DNA from 3 places in the Streptomyces sp. NPDC002309 genome. Region 3 is predicted to be linked to each of the others. Evidence: riboswitches for the same ligand, from Rfam matches in the RefSeq annotation. Region 3 holds a riboswitch; each other region holds the start of a gene.
What was found. Region 3 has a riboswitch for cyclic di-AMP ahead of ACWCPM_RS10490 (C40 family peptidase). Riboswitches for the same ligand answer to the same signal wherever they lie in the genome.
Positions count from the first base shown of each region.

Region 1: another riboswitch for cyclic di-AMP. It lies ahead of ACWCPM_RS19470 (transglycosylase SLT domain-containing protein); the one in region 3 lies ahead of ACWCPM_RS10490 (C40 family peptidase).
Region 2: another riboswitch for cyclic di-AMP. It lies ahead of ACWCPM_RS28080 (transglycosylase family protein); the one in region 3 lies ahead of ACWCPM_RS10490 (C40 family peptidase).

Region 1 covers NZ_JBSFCI010000022.1:17,514-19,771, reverse strand. The annotation lists gene ACWCPM_RS19475 (HAD family hydrolase) at 1-855, shown strand, start outside; gene ACWCPM_RS19470 (transglycosylase SLT domain-containing protein) at 819-1,301, opposite strand; cyclic di-AMP (ydaO/yuaA leader) riboswitch at 1,305-1,482, opposite strand; gene ACWCPM_RS19465 (hypothetical protein) at 2,222-2,258, opposite strand, start outside.
Region 2 covers NZ_JBSFCI010000040.1:21,160-23,417, forward strand. The annotation lists gene ACWCPM_RS28075 (transglycosylase family protein) at 1-456, shown strand, start outside; cyclic di-AMP (ydaO/yuaA leader) riboswitch at 673-852, shown strand; gene ACWCPM_RS28080 (transglycosylase family protein) at 856-1,539, shown strand; gene eno (phosphopyruvate hydratase) at 1,854-2,258, shown strand, end outside.
Region 3 covers NZ_JBSFCI010000009.1:99,683-101,940, reverse strand. The annotation lists gene ACWCPM_RS10495 (urease subunit gamma) at 1-74, opposite strand, end outside; cyclic di-AMP (ydaO/yuaA leader) riboswitch at 804-993, shown strand; gene ACWCPM_RS10490 (C40 family peptidase) at 997-1,470, shown strand; gene ACWCPM_RS10485 (ATP-binding protein) at 2,258-2,258, opposite strand, start outside.

The DNA.
Region 1 (2,258 bases), on a different contig from region 3:
GCGCACACCGAGTACGCGCGCACCGACTACGCCCTCATCGCCACTGACCTGGACGGAACGCTGCTTCGCGGCGACGACACGGTCTCCGACCGCTCTCTCGCCGCGCTCGCGCGGGTCTCGGCGGCCGGGGCCCGGCATCTGGTGGTGACCGGCCGGCCGGCGCCGCGCGTACGGCCGCTGCTGGACGTCCTGGGCGGCGGCGGGCTCGCGGTGTGCGGGCAGGGCGCGCAGTTGTACGACGCCGACGCGGACATTCTGCTGTGGTCCGTCACGCTGGACCGGGAGCTGGCCGAGACCGCGCTCGGCAAGATCGAGGCCGAGGTCGGCCAGGTGTACGCGGCCGTCGACCAGGACGGTGTCGACGGGCTCACCCTCATCGAGCCGGGCTATCTGATGCCGCACCCCACACTGCCCGCGGTGCGGATCGATCGCCGCGACGACCTGTGGTGCGAGCCGATCAGCAAGGTGCTGCTGCGCCATCCGACCCTGTCCGACGACGAGTTGGCGGCGGTGGCGCGGGCGGTGGTCGACTCGCTCGCGACCGTCACCATGTCGGGGCCGGGGACGGTCGAGCTCCAGCCGTGCGGCGTCACCAAGGCCACGGGGCTGGCGCTGGCGGCCCGGCATCTGGGCCTCGGCCCGGAGGGGACCATCGCTTTCGGGGACATGCCGAACGACATCCCCATGTTCGACTGGGCCGCGTACGGAGTCGCCATGGCCAACGCCCACCCGGAGCTCAAGGCGGTGGCCGACGAGGTCACGCTCTCGAACGAGGACGACGGCATCGCCGTCGTCCTCGAACGGTTGCTGGCCGAGGCTCAGTACGGGCCGAAGACGTTGTCGATGGAGCCGTAGCGGTCGGCCGCGTAGTTGCAGGCGGCGGTGATGTTGGCGACCGGGTCGTACGGGTCGTACGCCGTGCCGGTCACGTGGTAGGCCTTGAAGGTGGGGTCGATGACCTGGAGCAGGCCCTTGGACGGGGTGCCCTTGGCGGCGTTCGAGTCCCAGTTGTTGATGGCGTTCGGGTTGCCGGAGGACTCCCGGATGATGTTGCGGTGGATGCCGTTGTAGGACCCGGGGATCCCGTTCTGCGCCATGATGTCGAGCGACTGGCGGATCCAGCCGTCGAGGTTGTTCGAGTAGTACTTGACGGACGTGGGCATGGCCGCGGGCGTCGCCGCGGAAGCGGTGGTCGCGCCGATGAGCGGCAGGGCGAGGACGGCGGCGCCGGTACCGGCGACGGCGAGCTTGCGGACGATGCGGGCAGTACGAGTACGACTGATCTGACCGTTTGCAGTCATGGGGACTGTCCTCTCCGGCGCCTGCGAGGTGAGCTGTCGGGTTCGGGCGGGGAGGGCCCGGCCGCTCTCTTGCGAGTGCGACTTCACCCCGAGCCGTTCCGGTGTGCCGTGGAGTGCGGCATCCGGTCCGGCGGCCTACCTGGGTCCCCCGCTCCTGCCGTGCGGTGAGTGAGTCCGTCATGGGTGGCGCGGGCGGCGGCAGGATTCGGCGTTCCGCCCGACTGGCCCGGAACGTATGCGAGAGCACATGTCCGAAACAAGTGGTCGTTTCTGGCATTGCGGCATTTGATCTTCCTCCTGACCTTTTGTCACCCTTGATCCTTTGCGGTCGAAAAGCGTCAACTCGGCCATGTGCAACGGTGGATCGCGCCGTTGATGCGAGGGGCTCGTGAAGGGGGGCGAGTGAGCCAACTCACGCGCCTGCAGAAAGAGTGGCAAATCGGGCAATAGGCCCAAGTGCTAGTCAATCGACGGCTCGTGGGGCGTGTGTCCCTCGGGTGTGAGAGGTGGCCGCTTCGAGGCCAAGTGCAAAGTGTCGTATTCGGTAATTCCAGGTAAAAACTCCCCCTGGTGCGCGGGGTCCTGGACCCCGGGCGGGCGCGGGCTCGCCCGGGAGGGGTGAGTGACGCCCGTCACGAAGGGCGAGGGGTGGGTGGGCTCGCACCCTTCGTGGCGCGCCGCGGCGCATGTCCCGCTGGGCGGTGAGGACGTGGCGCGGAACGGCCGGGCGGCGGACGTGAGCCGGCGTGGTCGCCGCCTGTGCGCGTATCTCCAGCGTGAGGACGGAACCTCCCCCGTGGTGCGCGTCGTTGTCGTAACGATCGTCCGCGCATCCTCGGCGGGCCCGGTCGCCGCGTCCCCGTTCGCAGGCGGGCCTCGCCGCCGCCCGCCGCCTCGACGCCGGGGTGCGGTCGGGTCGGTCAGGCGGTTCGGGGGGTGCCCCGGGAGCGCCGGTGG
Region 2 (2,258 bases), on a different contig from region 3:
TCCGGTGGTGCCGGCTCCCCGGGTGCCGACGGCTCGGCATCGCCCGGCCCGGGCGAGTCCTCCGGTTTCGGCGAATCCCCCGAATCGGGCGAATCGCCCCTGAGTTCCTCGCCCTCCGGTGTGCCCTCGAGCACTCCGAGCGCATCGGACCTCACCGGCACGGGCCTTCTCGGCGGCGGCAAGCACCGGGGAGGCAGTGCGGACGAGGACGGTGAGCGCGCCGGCGGTTCCTCCGGGCGCCACGCCTCGCGGGACGGCGCCACGTCCCGAGCGGGCGCCGACGGCGCGTACCGGGTCCAGGACGGCGACACCCTCTGGGGCATCGCCGACTCCCTTGGCGTGCAGGGCGGATGGGCCGCGCTGTACGTCGTCAACCAGGACGCCCTCGGCGGCGACCCCGACCACATCGTCCCCGGTCAGTCGCTGGACGTCGGCGCGGAGTCGGCCGGCAAGTAGGGGAGAGCGGGGACGGGAAACGGCCTGGGGGCAGCGGGAGTTCACGTCACACTTCGAGTCGAATGTCCGATTTGGTGAAAGTGTGGGATGAGTCTCAGAAGCCCTGATCGTCTTTGAAATTCGGCCGATCGCCTGTCTACGGTCATGACCGCTCGTCACCACGAGCCCCGGCTGCCGCAACGCCGAGTCCTGCCAGCGGCCACCCGGGAACAGTCGTCGCGTCAAGCGCCGCAGGCAGGAGCGGGGGACCCAAGGTAAGTGCCGTGTCCGGCAGTTGAGGAGACTCAGCGCCGGGACCGGCTCGGGGTGAAGCCGCACCTCCCAGTGAGGTGCGGCCGGGCAACTCAACCGGCCCGAACCCGACAGCTCACCTCGCAGGCGTCGGTGAGGGGATCAACCATGCTGTTTTCCAGCAAGGGCAAGCATCGCGGTGCGTCCAGGACCGTTCGCGCCATCGCCGCCGTCGGTGTCACCGGCGCCGCCGCAGTCGCCGCCCCGCTGATCGCGGCCGGCAGCGCCTCCGCCGCCACGGCCTCCGAGTGGGACGCCGTCGCCCAGTGCGAGTCCGGTGGCAACTGGTCCATCAACACCGGCAACGGCTACCACGGCGGTCTGCAGTTCTCCGCCTCGACCTGGGCCGCGTACGGCGGCACGCAGTTCGCGGGCACGGCCGACCAGGCCTCGAAGGAGCAGCAGATCCAGATCGCCGAGAAGGTGCTCGCCGGTCAGGGCAAGGGTGCCTGGCCGCACTGCGGCACCGGCCTGTCGAACGCCGCCTACACCGGTGGCGGCTCCGCGGCCGGCGATTCGCAGAGCGACGGCACCGAGACGCGCGCCACCGAGGAGCAGCCGGCCTCGCGGTCCGCGGAGCGTCCGGCCGTCGAGGAGACGGTCACCACGCCGACCGGCGACAAGGTGAAGAAGGGTGACGGCGAGTACGAGGTCGTCGAGGGCGACACCCTCAGCACCATCGCCGCCCAGCACGACGTCAAGGGCGGCTGGGAGAAGCTCTTCCGGCTGAACAAGGACGTCGTCGAGAACGCCGACCTCATCTTCCCGGGTCAGCAGCTGCACCTGAAGTAGGACGGCGCCCCCGCTGCTCCGACTCGCGCGGCCTCCCTTCAGGAGGCCCCTGAGGCTCCCGTGAGGGTCACCCCCCGTCCCCACGGGCTCCCCGCCCCGGTGCGTCATCCCCCCGTACGCACCGGGGCGGGGCTTTTCGCGTCCCGCTCGCCCCGCGGCGCACCCCCGTCTTTGTTTCGTTCGGAAACAATTTACTCTCGGTTCCGTCCATCAGAGGGGTGACCGGCTGGCCGATCGCACGGAGCCGGTTAGGCTCGTCTCGCAGAGCCGCCGCGGTCCTGCTCCATCGCGTCACATCCACGAAGGAGATGCTCGTGCCGTCCATCGACGTCGTCGTAGCCCGGGAAATCCTGGACTCCCGAGGCAACCCCACGGTCGAGGTCGAGGTCGGCCTCGACGACGGCAGCACGGGTCGTGCCGCCGTTCCGTCCGGCGCTTCCACCGGCGCCTTCGAGGCCATCGAACTCCGCGACGGCGACCCCAACCGCTACCTCGGCAAGGGCGTCGAGAAGGCCGTCCTGGCCGTCATCGAGCAGATCGGCCCGGAGCTCGTCGGCTACGACGCCACCGAGCAGCGCCTGATCGACCAGGCGATGTTCGACCTGGACGCCACCGACAACAAGGGCTCCCTCGGCGCCAACGCCATCCTCGGCGTCTCGCTCGCCGTCGCCCACGCCGCCTCCGAGGCCAGCGACCTGCCGCTGTTCCGCTACCTGGGC
Region 3 (2,258 bases):
GCGCGGCGCTTCTCCGCCACGTCGGCCGCCACGTGGATGAGCAGCCTCTCCTGCTCGTGCGGGGTCAGTTGCACGTCCCACCTCACCTCCTCGCGCCGGGCCGTGCGGGGCCCGGCTGCCGCACCCACCGGCGAAGACCCTGGTGGCGTGGAGCGGCAGGCTAGTTGGCACGAGTTTCGTGCACGTTAACCAAGTTGTGATCCGCGTGTCGCGGCGCCCTTGGCCAAGGCCGTCGACCGTCAGGCTCACCCGGGCGCGGCAAGCGCCCGGCCGAGGGGCGTCGCAGGAGGACCGTGCGCCCGGCCGAGGGGCGTCGCAGGAGGACCGTGCGCCCTACCGAGGGCGTCGCGCAGGACCGTGCGCCCCAGTGGCGCGGGTCGTCGCGCAGGACCGTGCGCCCCACGGGCGCGGGTCGTCGTCCCACCGCGCTCCGACAGGTGCGGCAGTGCTGATCCACCCGTCGTCGACGCGGTTCGCCGGGCGTCATGACAGAGCGTGCGCACGGGAGTTGAAACGGACCAAAAGGGGTACCGCCGTCCGGATGACCTTCACCTCCCTTTCCGGGGCCCTTGCGGTTGCGCAACGCGAGCTGCCTCGGGGCGGAATGAGACGTTCCCTCGCTGGTCCGGGGTGGCGTGGCACCCTTGACACCCGTTCGCACAAGGGGCTGTCCACCCGAACGGGTGAGTGGTGAGTAACGCCACAAATTCCCGGTTGCGTTGGGATTTTCGCACTTCGGTGAGTCAAGATCCCTGACTGACGACAAGACCCCGCCGCCGCGGCGGGGCGATCCGGGCGGACGCCGAGTCCTGCCGCCGTCCGGATGACCGGTCGACAGGAGTGGATCGGCAGGAGTGGAGGACCCGAGCACGACGGGTCGCCGGAGACCAGTCTCCGAGTGTCCCTTGGGGTGAAGCCGTAGCAACGCGGCCGGGCAACTTCGCCAGCCCGAATCCGACAGGTCATCCTTCACAGGCGGCTGACGAAGGGTTGCGCATGACCGCGCTCAATCGTGTCCCGTCGCTGATGGTCCGTGCCGGTACGGCCTCGGCCCTCACCCTCGCCGCGGTGGGCGGCTCCGTCGTGGCTCCGGGGTTCGCCTCGGAGGCAGTGGCCGCCACGCCGGCCACGAAGGCACTCCAGATCGCCGCCTCGAAGAAGGGCTCCCCTTACCGGTGGGGCGCCACCGGGCCGCGCAGGTTCGACTGCTCCGGGCTGACGCTCTACTCGTTCAAGAAGGCGGGCAAGAAGCTGCCCCGCACGGCCGCCCAGCAGTACAACAAGACCCGCCACATCGGCGCCAAGAGCCGCAAGGCCGGTGACCTCGTGTTCTTCCACTCGGGATCGAACGTCTACCACGTGGGGATCTACGCCGGGAAGGGGAAGATCTGGCACGCGCCGAAGACCGGTGACGTGGTGAGGCTCCAGAAGATCTGGACCAAGAGCGTCTGGTACGGCCGGGTCAAGTGATCCCCGGGTGGCGGTGGCGGCGCCCGGAGGGGACGCCGCCGCCCCGCCCGTGACGCGGGCTCGGACGGCCAGGACACCAGGTCGCGCCGAGAGACGTCGGCGCGGCGCCCGCGACGCCCCGGGGCCGGTGCGAGGCGCTGCGCGGGCGGCGCGGGCGGGTCGGCCCCGGGTCGGGGCTCCGGCAGGAAGCCGTACGAGGCCGTCTTACGGCCCCGTACGGCCGACGGAGCCCGGAGGGAGAGGTGCGCCGCCGGTCGAGTGCGGAGCCCGGGACGGCACGGGACCGAGGCCACCGGCTCGACGTGGAGCCCGGGACGCTACTGGGACGGCAGCGGCACGGCGCCGGGGCCGTCGTTCGATGGCGGGCGCGGTGTGGCCCGCGTCCGGTGGGCGGGGCGCCCCGGCGGCTGACGCGTTCCGCGCCCTCGTGCGGGGCTCCGCCGCCCGAACCGGACAGCCCACGCCCGGGTCCACCCCCTCCATCGCCCGTGGCGCCTCGGCCGACCTGTGCGGGACCTCCCGGGGGCCTGCCGGTACGGGGTCGAGTCCACGCCGTAGCCGGCACGGCGCGTAGGCCGGGGAGGAGTCTCGGGCACCCGGCGCCGCTCGTCGGCGCGTCCGGCACATCCGCCCGGCCGGGCACCGCACGCCCACCCGGTCCCGACGTCCACGGACCACCTCGCCACCCCCGCGGCGCCCACCACCGCCAGACCGCGGGCCGACCACCCGCCCGACCGCGGCGCCCACCAACCGCCAGACATGCGCTGCGGCCCCGCCCTCGGACGCGC